3 regions of the Ningiella algicola genome follow, and region 2 is predicted to be linked to each of the others. Evidence: predicted binding sites of a transcription regulator. Region 2 holds the regulator's gene; each other region holds the start of a gene.

What was found. The regulator FNR, encoded in region 2, switches genes on or off when oxygen is low (the NO sensors DNR and NnrR bind a similar motif). The targets are predictions, from matches to a motif close to TTGATCTAGATCAA.
Region 1: PN836_RS00275 (DUF3149 domain-containing protein) is a predicted target of FNR. The motif match lies at 2,108-2,121, and genes of this name have one in related genera.
Region 3: hemN (oxygen-independent coproporphyrinogen III oxidase) is a predicted target of FNR. The motif match lies at 1,535-1,548, and genes of this name have one in related genera.

The regions. Positions count from the first base shown of each region.
Region 1 covers NZ_CP171821.2:53,881-58,153, reverse strand. Annotated here, with positions in the region: gene aroC (chorismate synthase) at 1-166, opposite strand, end outside; gene prmB (50S ribosomal protein L3 N(5)-glutamine methyltransferase) at 175-1,170, opposite strand; gene smrB (endonuclease SmrB) at 1,268-1,819, shown strand; gene PN836_RS00275 (DUF3149 domain-containing protein) at 1,873-1,995, opposite strand; gene PN836_RS00270 (DUF6471 domain-containing protein) at 2,223-2,501, opposite strand; gene PN836_RS00265 (DUF2170 family protein) at 2,758-3,147, shown strand; gene PN836_RS00260 (PspA/IM30 family protein) at 3,160-3,840, shown strand; gene PN836_RS00255 (YjfK family protein) at 3,971-4,273, shown strand, end outside.
Region 2 covers NZ_CP171821.2:652,539-656,811, reverse strand. Annotated here, with positions in the region: gene ttcA (tRNA 2-thiocytidine(32) synthetase TtcA) at 1-327, opposite strand, end outside; gene uspE (universal stress protein UspE) at 442-1,371, opposite strand; gene fnr (fumarate/nitrate reduction transcriptional regulator Fnr) at 1,521-2,258, opposite strand; gene PN836_RS02870 (sulfite exporter TauE/SafE family protein) at 2,285-2,953, opposite strand; gene ccoS (cbb3-type cytochrome oxidase assembly protein CcoS) at 2,985-3,239, opposite strand; gene PN836_RS02860 (heavy metal translocating P-type ATPase) at 3,271-4,273, opposite strand, start outside.
Region 3 covers NZ_CP171821.2:386,301-390,573, reverse strand. Annotated here, with positions in the region: gene PN836_RS01750 (acyl-CoA dehydrogenase family protein) at 1-728, opposite strand, end outside; gene PN836_RS01745 (histidine phosphatase family protein) at 769-1,428, opposite strand; gene hemN (oxygen-independent coproporphyrinogen III oxidase) at 1,658-3,037, shown strand; gene PN836_RS01735 (zinc-dependent metalloprotease) at 3,076-4,273, opposite strand, start outside.

The sequences.
Region 1 (4,273 bases), 600 kb from region 2:
TGTAGCGGGAAGTACCCGGTTTGCGGCGATCCAAGTCACCTTGCAAATCATCTGCGCTTAACTCCAATCCTGGAGGACAGCCGTCTACTACGCCACCAATCGCGAGTCCGTGACTTTCGCCAAACGTTGTGACGCTGAATATTTTTCCAAAGGTATTACCTGACATCCTGCTGCTTACTCCAACTCATCTAATATGTCTTGCTGCGCAAGTAGCTGCGCCTTGCTGATTGCGAATATTCCACTGCCTCCGCGTGTTAATTCGCACCACCTAACTTCGAGCTCTTTAAATCGCTCTTTAAAATTCACTTCGCTGTTGCCTACTTCCACAAACAGCCAACCATCGTCGCATAAATGCTCAACTGCCTGCGTAACAATTTGCATACTCAAATCAAGCCCATCATAGCCTGAGGCAAGGGCATGCTGCGGCTCGTGATGGTACTCTTTGGGTAAATCTGCCATATCTGGCGCGTCTACATAAGGGGGATTCGCAATAATTAAGTCGTATTTCTGCCCCTGTAGCTCGGTAAACAAATCTGAGCAAATGGGATAGACACGTTCTTCAAGCTGATAGTGCGCTACGTTAATTGAAGCCACTTCCAAAGCATCCATATCAATATCTACTGCATCAATGGCCGCGTCGGGATATTCTCTGGCAGTAGCAATAGCAATGCAGGCACTTCCGGTGCACATATCGAGAATGTGGGAAGGATTGAAATGCTGAGATAGAAATGGAGAAAAACGTTTTTCGATTAGCTCTGCAAATGGCGAACGCGGGATCAGCACGCGCTCGTCCACATAAAAGGGCATGCGAGCAAACCATGCTAAGTGGCTGATATAAGGTAAAGGCTTAGCAAAATGCGCTCGCTGTTCTACCCATTCGCAAAGCTTAAAACGTTCATCTAACGTTAAATGACTTTGATATAAGGCCTGTTTTTGCTCATTAGACATTTGCTCGTCGTTAAGCATCTCAAGTGGAAGTTCTAATGCTTGGAATACAAGGTGTTGCGCTTCGTCCCAAATGTTGTCCGTACCGTGGCCCAAATACACATCATGTCGCTGACATTCGCTTATTGTAAAGCGTATCCAATCGATAATGGTCGTTAGGTGAGCCGCGAGTACATCGGGTTTTAGGGCTTCACGATCTTCGTTTTGAGTAAAGTCGGTATTCATTAGTGTATGGAGGCTGATGTGATCTTGCGCGCAAGTTATAAGCTAATTGCGCTATAATACTGTTTATCGCAGTAAATTTCGCAAAAAATTTATCCTCATGGCTAAAAAACAAGTCCCGCCTGACAAGAATGACCCAACATTGGATTTTTCGTCCCTTTTTGCAGATGCTAAGCCTGTGGTTCACAACCAGTTTGTACAGGACGCACGAGAACGTCGGGCGCTTTTAAAAACGCCCATTAAGCGAGTTGCAAAAGAAATTAAACAGCGCAGTGCATCATTTGAGTTTTCAGATGGGTTTGAAGCCGCATTTGATACTAGCAAAGCACTTAAATACGCCAGGCCAGAATTAAGTGCAGAGCAAGGCGTCAAGCGACTTCGGCGCGGCGAAATTATTCCTGAGTTAATACTAGACCTGCATGGACTGAACACTCAAGAAACTAAGCTTGAGCTTGCAGCCGCAATCAACGAGGCACTTCGCAAACACTACGAATGCATCAATATTATCCACGGCGTGAGCGGCGGCGTGCTACGCCAAAAAGTCCCTAACTATTTGGTACAGCACCCCAAGGTGCTCGGTTTTCACCAAGCACCGCTGGAATGGGGAGGCAAAGGCGCGCTGCTCGTGCTAATAGAGTCAAGCGTATATTAACGTGGATCCAGCTTGAGAAACGCCGGTTGCCCGAAATTAATACGCCTTAAATGCTAAGCGTCTTCTTTTACGTTATGGATAAACAAGTACACATAATACGCACAAATCGCGCAAACCACGCCAATACCAAGAACTGAACCCCAAGCGACTGGATCTGAGAGTAGTAAGTCCAACATGATGTTTCCTGCCTTTTTGATTGAACACACATGCATTTTTACAGACAATTCAGATAAAAAAGATGATCAAGATCAAAGTTGGCAGCGCTCGAAACAAATGGTGAGCTTTTTATTAATCTAGATCAATATTTCAGGCTTAATCTTCGCAAATCAAAATCAATATGATAGCGGTGCTGTAATAAAATGCTTTGTTTCCAAGTTGGCAGAAAGCTTGGCAAAAGCTGCTCCTACTTGACCTTGATTTTCGCAGATAATTGACCGCCAATGATTTCAAGCAACAGAAAGAACAGACCCGCAGACAAGGCATGACCCGATACTTTATTGCGAAGATTGCTTGAACTAAGCACAACGCCTCGATTTTCCAATTGCGCAACAATGTCGTCATAGGTCATTTCATTTTCAACCATGAGTGTTTTTATGTGCAAACTGCACGCCTTTGCATAGGGTAAGATTGACTTCTTGTTTGTGAGGCTTATATTAGCTTGGCTGAGGTTATTTTCGTGCATTTTAGTCTACCGTAGTGGCCTCTAAAAATAGATTGAGTAGAGTATACTTTTAAATGCAATTAATACAAAACAAATGTTTTAAATAGATGCCAAAGGCAACAAATGAATTATTTTTGCAATAAATATGTTGCAAATAAAAATAAACTTGCTAGTATCAATAACCAGTTGCACTCGTTGCACATAACACCGAATGCTTTTTTATCAACATTGAATTCATCACAGGTGATAAACAAAAGCGTTGTTAATGGAGAACAAAATGACAGATAAGCGCGACCACATCCTTTCGCTCATGAACGAGCAAATTAATTTCACGGCAGAAATCGAAGGAGACTGTATCGATGTTTCAAATGATGAAGGACTTGATGCGTTTTTAGTGGTAGGTGAACAACAGATTGTCGTGGAAACGATTCTCTTTCCTCTTAGCGCTGTCAAAGACACTGCAGCTTTAGACGCAGAAATTCTGCGAACACATCGCTTAGTGCCATTATCAACACTCGCCGTTTCTCATATTGGTGATGAAGAGTATTACGTGGCGTTTGGTGCGCTGTCGGTAGACAGCAAAGACGAGGTTATTGTAGAGGAAGTGGAAGCGCTGTTTGCGAATGTTCCAGAGTTTTTGGAACTGTATTCAGAGCATTTGAACTAGTAGGAGTCAAATATGAGTTTAGGTAGATTATGGTCAGCATTAAAAGGCCACACAAACAAGGCACTTGAAGACGCAGCAGATACGCAGGCTCTTACTATCCTTGATCAACAAATACGTGAGGCAAAGCAAGAGATTCAGCAATGCGGTCAAAGCCTGCATTCAATCGCAGCCAAGCGTAAGCTATCGCAAAATAAGGTGGCATCATTGCAAGCAGATATTGAAAAATATAGCCAAAGCGCAGCGGAGCATGCAGAAAGTAATCGTGAATTAGCGCTAGAATGTGCGCAGCGAGTGGGCGAGTTAGACGGTTTAAAAGCCAGCGAGCAAAGTATTCTCGATAGCTATATCAAGAATGAAAGTACCCTCAAGTCAAATCTTGCTACAGCCAAGAACAACTTGCGCATGCTTGAACAGCAGGTTGACCAGGTAAAGGCCACGCAAGCCGTGCAGAAAGCGCAGGTTGCAGCCTCAACCCACTTTGATGGTGGTAACTCTAAAGTGAAAACGGCATTAGATAGTCTTGAACGAATCAAGCAAAAGCAGGCCGAGAAAGATGCCGCAATAGAAGCTGCGTCTGAGCTTGCTGAACTTGAAACCGGTTCAGATCTAGATGCTAAACTTCGCAACGCCGGCGGAAGCGGCGGTGGTTCAAGCGAAGATATGCTGGCGAAAATTCTGGCTAATAAAAAATAGCGATGTTTACCTTGCATAAATATAGGAAATGAAAGCGCGCTCATCTTGAGTAAAGGTGAGCGCCTTTTTTGTTTTAGCTACTGCTTTATCGCAAGCTCAATCGTGCAATGAATTACGAGGCAAATGGAATATGTTCAACCTTTTCAAAAAAAAGCCCGAGCCAAAGTCCGCGCTGAACAAGCCAGAAGTAATGGGGCTTTGTGTCGGTTCAAGCTTCGACATAGACAAACTTTCTTTTCAACTCGTGCTCAATGAGCTTATGATTCAAGATGTGGCAGACACGCAGCTTATCCTGGCAGCTGGGCGTGTTGATTTAGGCTCAACCATACTGCTGCGATTCTACACAGACGATGAGGCCTGGCTGCAAGTGGTCTGTGAAGGCAGTGAGTCTGAAGAAAACATTGTAGACCTTACCCTATTTCACTATTTCGAT
Region 2 (4,273 bases):
CGTATCTTCCTCAACTATCTTATATTCCACTCCCAGTTCAGACAAATACGCTGGAAGAATATGCTCAGGAAAGCCTGGCTGTTTTTGATCAAGATTAACCGCCACAATTGAAAAGTGAATGGGTGCTATACGCTGAAGATACATTAATGAGTCGAGTAGGGTATAGCTGTCCTTGCCGCCTGATAAACACAGCATAATATGATCGCCGTCTTCTATCATATTGAAGTCGGCAATGGCTTTTGAGGTCTCACGGCGTAAGCGTTTTTGTAGTTTATTAAAACTATACTTCGATTTGCTCTGAGTAGTGAGTGAGCCATTTACTGACATAAGCTTTTCCTAAAACGTAATGCATAAAACCTAATACTTAAAACGCCGCCAGTATACGAGACTTATGACTGTAAATCACCCATAGAAGTACGCTTTATCGTTTGCCATTAAGCACTATTTTAACTGTGGTTTTATCACCAGGGTATCGCATGTGACATGATCAATAATATGCTCTGCAGTATTGCCCAAGAGCGCTGCAGATATACCCCGGCGACCAACCGAGCCCAGTACTAACAATTCGGCATCAAGCTTTTCACACACTTTAGGAATGATATCTTCAGGAAGTCCTTCTGATACAAATACCTGATCATCTGGTATGTCGTGCGCTTGCGCAATGGTATGCACGTCTTTCTCGTGTTTATCCTGGATATCTTGGTTATAAGCTTGCGCGTTAAAACTAGGTACTTCGATAGCAACATGCACCGGTGCGCCTGCAAAAGTGTTTGCCAAGTTGACTCGCGCGTTGACCATTTTCGCCAGGTCGCAGCTGATTTTTGTGACGCGTTCACTTAACAAATTGTGTACTTTATCGTTTGTATCAACACTGATCGAAGCGACAATATTTCCATTTTCTGGCCAGTCATGATCTTTTACCATCAAGACATTAAGTGGGCTATACCGCAATAAACGCCAATCGGAGGGAGTAAACAGTTTATGTGCAAATTTAGTATGATTTTTACATGCCTTTACAATCATGTCGCAATCTTCGTGAGTGGCGACGTCGATGATCCCTTGATGCAATGACTTATGCCATACAGATTTCACGGACACTTTTACACCAATAGTTTTTGCAGTACAGGCTTGCATGGCTTTGAGTTGACCGTTAAGCAGGGCGGATTTCATGTCAACGCGCTGTTCAGCGCTAAGAAAATTGGTCATGTCGTATGTTTCATCATAAATGCAACTGACTACTAAAAGCTCTGCATTAAGCTTTTTGGCCAAAAAACAGGCTCGATGATACGCAGGTTGTTCAGTGTGATAAGGGTCAAAAACGACGAGAATACGTTGGCATGTGAACACGCTATCGTGTGAGCTTAAGGTCATAATTTACTCCGTTATGTCGTTGCAGATTGTTATCCAGACTTCAGGTAGAGCACTTAAGCATTATAAAAAAGGTGGTTAACATATGCATGTAACCACCTTGTGCTAGATAAAATATAAAGGTAATAAACTTACGATTTCAATCAGACCTGCTAATTAACGGCAGCGAAGGGGATCTCTGACTCTGGCATTCGTTGCTTGAGACCATCAAAATCTACGATCGTGATAAGTTTACCGTCAACTTTAATTAAGTTTTCTTTTTGAAATCGTGTTAACAAACGACTAATGGTTTCAACCGTTAAGCCGAGGTAATTTCCAATCTCGTTGCGTGTCATAGATAAATTGAACTGCTTTGCTGAGTATCCTCGCTCATCAAAACGCTGTGAAAGGTGGCTAATAAAATGTAACAAACGCTCTTCAGCACTCCTTTTACTAAGAAGCATCATCAAATCATGGTCATGTTTAATTTCAGCACTCATGAACTTCATGATTTGTTGACGGAGTTTTGGATACTTTTCAGATACTTTATCTAAGGTTTCATACGGCAGTTCACAGACCATAGCAGTCTCAAGTGCCTGTGAATAGCTCTGATGAGTCTGGTCCTTTAAAGCGTCAAAGCCAATAATATCGCCCGGGAAATGAAAACCCACAATTTGTTCGACGCCATCTTTGTCACTAACATAAGACTTAAATGAGCCAGAACGTACCGCGTATAAGGAATGGAAAGCTTGACCAGAACTCACAAGCTTATCATGCTTATGTAAAGGACGTTTACGTTCGATAATGTCATCTAAAGATTCTAATTCAGACTTGTTAAGACTAACAGGTAGGCAAAGATGACTAAAACTACAGGTCTCACAATGTATGGAGAGCTCAGGACTGGTTGCCATGGCCACATTCCTTTTTATTATTCAGATCACTTTATACCGTGAACCATATTGAAAATCAAAACAAACGAGAAAATAATCAAACAAAGCGCCACAATGTATCGAAACGCTCTGTGTTGTAAAATAGGAATGATATACGATGCGCCTAAAGAAGTCGCAATTAAAGCGGGGAATGTGCCCAGGCCGAACATTAACATAAACAGCGCACCGCTAACTGCATCGCCAGCTGCTAAAGACCACGTTAGCGCTGCGTAAACAAGACCGCAAGGCAACCAGCCCCAAACAGCGCCGTATGCGAGCGCATAACTTGGGTTTTTAAAGGGTAAGCACTTTTTAGACAAGGGTTGAATCTTACGCCACAGGTATCCGCCAGCTTTTTCAAAATATGACAATCCTTTGTATACATCACTAATGTACAGAGCAAGTAAAATTAAAAATAAGGCACTTATCATTGTTAAGATGGGTAAGGTGGTGGTAATGGCGCTACTGGCGATAGCGCCTAGAAAGCCGGTTAGCGCGCCTGCCATTGTATATGAGGCAATGCGGCCGCTGTTGTACGATAAAATATAAACGATTTTGGACTCGCCTTTTGGGATAGCGAAGCTAAAAGCACTTGCGATACCCCCACACATTCCTACGCAGTGAACACCGCCAGCGAGTCCCATCAAAAAAGCTGATAGTAAATTGAATTCACTCATGTGCGGGGTTCATTAGTAGGATGAAGTATGATCAAATTTCTTTGTGATTTTCAGTCAAACTGTCTTTTTGTGATTCATCTGAGCATTCATCTGAGCTAAACGCGATGCTTTCGCATTTTGTAGGATTTGCTTTGTCATCTTGCTTTATATCATCATCAAACAAAATGCTATAGCCCTGACGTTCAAGGTCGTCAAACTGATTAGACTTTACGGCCCAAAAAAACACGCCTATTGCAATAGAAACAATAATAATGGCTAATGGAATTAAGACAAAAATAATGCTCATGGCTACGCCTAACAATAAGTTCTAAGCCTTATTATCGCATTAATCGTGTAGAGTTATATACCACTATTATCGAAGATAGCGACATTCCAAGTGCGGCCTGCCATGGCGAAAGTACACCGCTGACCGCAAACGGAAGGACAAGGAGGTTATACCCAAGCGCCCAAGCGATATTTTGTTTAATTTTACGTTTGGTCTTTTCTGCCATTTCAATTAGGTCAACTAGTGAATGTAAGCTAGGATTGAGTAAAATTACGTCTGCCGCATTCTTTGCAAGATCAGAGGCATTACCGACGGCAACTGAAACATCAGCTGCAGCAAGTACAGGTGCGTCGTTAATGCCGTCCCCAAGCATAATGAGCGAACGCGATTGGCTTTGTTGTTCTCTAATATGGCTGAGTTTATCTTCTGGGGAACAATTGCCAAAAGCATGCCTAATACCGATTTGCTTAGCAATTGCTTCGACATTGCTAGTATCGTCGCCACTTAAAATCCTTAGACTATATTTATCTAAGCGCGTTAACACTTCAATGACATCGTTTTTAACTGTATCTGTGACCCAAAAAGCGGCTTTTACTTCTCCGTCAACGGCCAGCAATACATTTGCGCCAGTCAACGTCAGACTAGCCTGAGCGTCAAGCGTGTCCTGGCTTATGCCCAATTGCGCTAACACGAAGCGTTTCGACCCGATTAAACACGCTGTATTATTAACGGTAGCACGAATTCCTTTACCAATTTCTGTGCGGTATTCACTTATCTGCCACTGAGATTCGTCTAAGGGGAGCGCGACATTGTCCAGACTGAACGCACGAGCGATAGGATGTTCAGAGCGACTCTCAAGTAAACAAGCAAGTGCCAGATAATGCTCGGCTTTGTCCTTTTCGACAAATATGCTTTGTGCAATTGAAAACTGTCCTTCTGTTAGCGTACCTGTCTTATCAAAGACGATGTCACTGGCATGAGTAACTTGTTCTAATGCATCGGCGCGTTTGAGTAAAATACCGATGTTATTAAGCTTTGCCATAGCGCACGTAAGC
Region 3 (4,273 bases), 270 kb from region 2:
AGATTGCTTGACGGTACTCTTACATCTTCAAACAATACCTCTGCATGCCCAATGGGTTCATCTAAATAGCCCATAGCGGACATTGGCCGAAGCACTGTCACGCCTTTGGTATCAAGTGGGACTAAAATTTGAGATTGCTGTTGATGGCGAGCCGCATTGGTATCAGTTTTACCCATTACAATCAGGATTCGGCAATTTTCATTCATCGCACCGCTGGTATACCATTTTCTTCCATTGATGACATATTCGTCACCATCGCGAACAATGGATGTTTCAATATTGGTCGCATCTGAAGAAGCGACTTCAGGCTCGGTCATCGCAAATGCAGATCGTACTTCACCCGCTAGCAAGGGCTCTAGCCATTGCGTTTTTTGTTCTTCGTTTCCGTATTTCGCCAATACTTCCATGTTTCCGGTATCAGGTGCGCTGCAGTTAAATATTTCTGCACTGAAAAGTACGCGGCCCATTTGCTCACACAAAGGCGCATACTCTAAATTAGTCAAACCTGCGCCGTGAGGAAGATACTCTTTAGGGAGAAATAAATTCCACAGCCCCGCGTTCTTCGCTTTAGCTTTTAAATCTTCCATTATCTCAGGCGTGCGCCAAGTATTTGGATTATTGGCCACTAAATCATGATACTGCTGTTCAACTGGATAAACATGCTCGTCCATAAAGTTTTTAACTTGCTCTAATAGTGCAAGCGTTTTTTCACTGTAATCAAAGTTCATGCGTGGCGCTCTCCAAAATGATTAATAAATGTCTGACAAATTAGCTATAGCTGATTAGATGATGATGCTGTGGATGATCCAGGTGCGGTACGTTGTTGAAACTGCTTAGTTGCGCACTTTTCTCATTAAAATAAAAATGATGAATGCTGGTATTTTTAATTTGCAAATTAAAATCAATGGCCTTCTCGACGCTCACGCCCAACATTTGCATGAGACACACGCCAATAGCCCCGCCTGAGCTCACCACTAACACACGCTTTTTGCCAGATGTAAAAACGGACTGCGCTGCACGCGACACTCGTGATTCAAAATCTGACCAGTATTCATCAAGCCCTTCTAGCTCTTGCCTCGACCAAGATAGCATGGCCGCTTTAAGTACTCGATACCAGTCGCTGCGAGGCGCATTTTTTATCGGTTTTTGTTCTGGGTGAACACGCAAATATGCATCAATAACAGCTTGAAAATCATACTCATTCCACCCTGGATCAGTCACTAGTGCTTGCTCAGCGCCCACAATACCCAACGCCGTTTCTCTATGTCGCTGCATATCGCCCGTTACAACGTGCTCAAAATTTAGGTCTCGCGCTTTAAAATACTCACCTAATAGTCGGCTTTGTCGATGTCCAAGCTCACTGAGCTTGTCATAGTTTGCGCTTCCAAAAGATGCCTGCGCATGCCTTATGAGATACATTTCAGCCATTGATATCGCTTCACGTGTTGTGATTAATAGATGGCTTTTAGCTTAATGGCTTTTGTTAAATATGAGTAATTGATTGTGTTGATACTGCCTTATTCATTATGGATATTTGAGCAAGATCAATACCCGCCTTTCCCACACGCGTATACTTCCCCTCATTCGGCAACGCAGCCATTCGCCAGAGGTATCGACTTTGACAGCCAATATAAACGACTATTTTGACAAGCAGGTCATGAAAAAGTACAACACAGCAGGTCCTCGCTACACCTCCTACCCTACTGCGATTGCCTTTGAAGATATAAACGAGAACGATAGCTTGCTCGAAAATGCGCTGCTATCGCTTGGTAAAAGCCAAGATGCCGAGAAACTGTCGCTATACATGCACATTCCGTTTTGCCATTCCTTGTGCTACTACTGCGGCTGCAACAAAATCGTTACTCGCCACGCGCACAAAGCAGATATTTACTTAGACCATCTTATCGAAGAAACAAGGCTAAGAGGCGAGCAAGCGTCAGCTTGCACAGTGGAAAGCTTGCACTTAGGTGGCGGCACCCCAAGCTTTTTGAACGCCGCCCAGCTAAAACGCCTTCTTGATGCAACCAGAGCGGCTTTTGCGCTCTCAAGTAATATTGAAATGAGCATTGAAGTCGACCCAAGAGAAATTCAGCTAGACTATGCCGATGAACTAGCAAGACTTGGCTTCAATCGACTGAGCATAGGCGTGCAAGACGTCAATTCGAAAGTACAAGAGAGCATCAACCGCACTCAAAGCACTGAATTTATTCGAGACTTTATACGCCATGCGAGAAAGTCGGGCTTTGAATCAATAAATCTAGATCTCATTTACGGCCTTCCCTATCAAAACAGAGCCACTTTTTCTAATACACTAAATGAAATGCTAGTGATGAACCCAGACAGGATCTCCCTGTTCAGCTATGCCCATATGCCGCAGTTGTTTGCAGCACAAAGGAAAATAAAAGACGAATGGCTACCTGCAACAGAAGAAAAATTTGGCTTGTTTAGGCAAGCTATTGATTTTTTATGTGCACATGGCTACGAATTTATCGGTATGGATCACTTTGCTAAACCCAGTGACAGCTTGAGCAAAGCAAAGAGAGAACAAGGTTTGTATCGCAACTTCCAAGGCTACACAACAAGCCAGGCGCAAGCGACGCTCGGCCTTGGTGTATCCTCAATCAGCAGCATCAACGATGTATACGTGCAAAATCACAAAGCCCTTAAAGACTACTATCAATGCCTTTCTTCAGGCACGACAGATACCGGCAGCGAAAGCCCAAAAGCACCTGCGGCGAAAGCTATCAAACTCAGTGAAGATGATGTAATACATCGCGCGATTATTCACGGACTAATGTGTAACTTTAGCGTTGATAAAGCCACGTTCTCTGAGCAGCATAATATTGATTTTGATCGTTATTTTTCTGCCAGTTTAGCGAACTTAGAGTCATTCATTGAAGACAGTTTGCTTAGCAATACTTCTGAAAGACTTGTGATTCATGATCGCGGTAGGCTAATTGTTCGAAATATTTGCATGAGTTTCGACCAATATTTAGACAAGCCGCTCCACCAAACGCGTTACTCTAGGGTCATTTAAGCTGCATCGCACTACAACCAACCGTGACGTTGGAGTGCTTAAATTGGTGAACCCGGTGGTAGTGGCACTAATTTAACGCTCAAGGGCCACTTGCCGTGTTCCCAATAATGCGCGATATGTTTGAGCATGACCTTAGCTTGCGAGTTACGTTGCTTAGAAAGCTTTTGTTGGTAGTCCAATAAGGCTGCCTGCATGTCTAAACGCACTTCGGGTGCTAGCAAGTCGTCGCTCAGGGTGTCAAAAAAAACACTTAGGGCGACTAAACGAATACGCGGAATAAGCGCCGTTTCTAAACCTTCGGCGTCGTCGTCGTCAATGAGTATAAGCTCGCCAAATACCGATTCAAATACGTCCGATACCGATGGTAGTTTATCATTTTGTGCATATTGAAAAGACAAACGATTTAAGCGCTCAGCATTCATCAAAATAGCTAAAGAGTAGCCCGCTGCAGATTCAGCCGCAGTTACAGGATCAAAGGCAATTCCCATACGAGACCCCATACTTTCTCTATCTCTACGACTACCATAAGCTTTTGGCGGTATTATGCTAAGAAGACTTTGTGGAAGTGCTAAATACTCAGCACTCGCGCTTTGAATCATCAAATCAAGTGCTTTGTGTTGGACTTGCGGTGCCACCACGCTCACGCGCTCTTCGGTGAATGGCGCTTGTTCAGATTTGACGGCATAGCGATAATCAATGCCCGAAAGCTGTTTCACAAGGGCATCAAGTTGATATCGATGGGCGTAATAAATGGGAACCAGACGCTCCTCCAGAGAAGACAAAGGTTCTCCAAACGGCAGTGAATTCAAACCAAAATTAGCTAATGCAAATGCGCGAAGCTCACTGATTCGTTCAAACTCCTCGATTGGATCAGCGCCGTTATCCCACAAATGTCCATCTGCTGAGGCACGCTTGGGTATGCGGGCATCGGGGTCAGACTTGTACAAGAATCCGCTACTTTTTGCTTCAGCCACCAGGCCTAATAATGCCTGACTTTCATTCACCGAATCAGCAAAATCTTGATAGCCATACTTTACAACATACTTATCCCAATCGCCGATGCCTAAATCATAAGCATCCTTCAAGTTTACTTGACTATCTTTTAAGGTCACCAGCGGATGCGGATAATCCATCACCGACGCTCGACCATTTTCACTGGCTGCAAAATTGTGTGCAATGCCTATTGTATGACCTACTTCATGAGCTGACAGCTGACGAATTCTGTTTAAAGCTAAT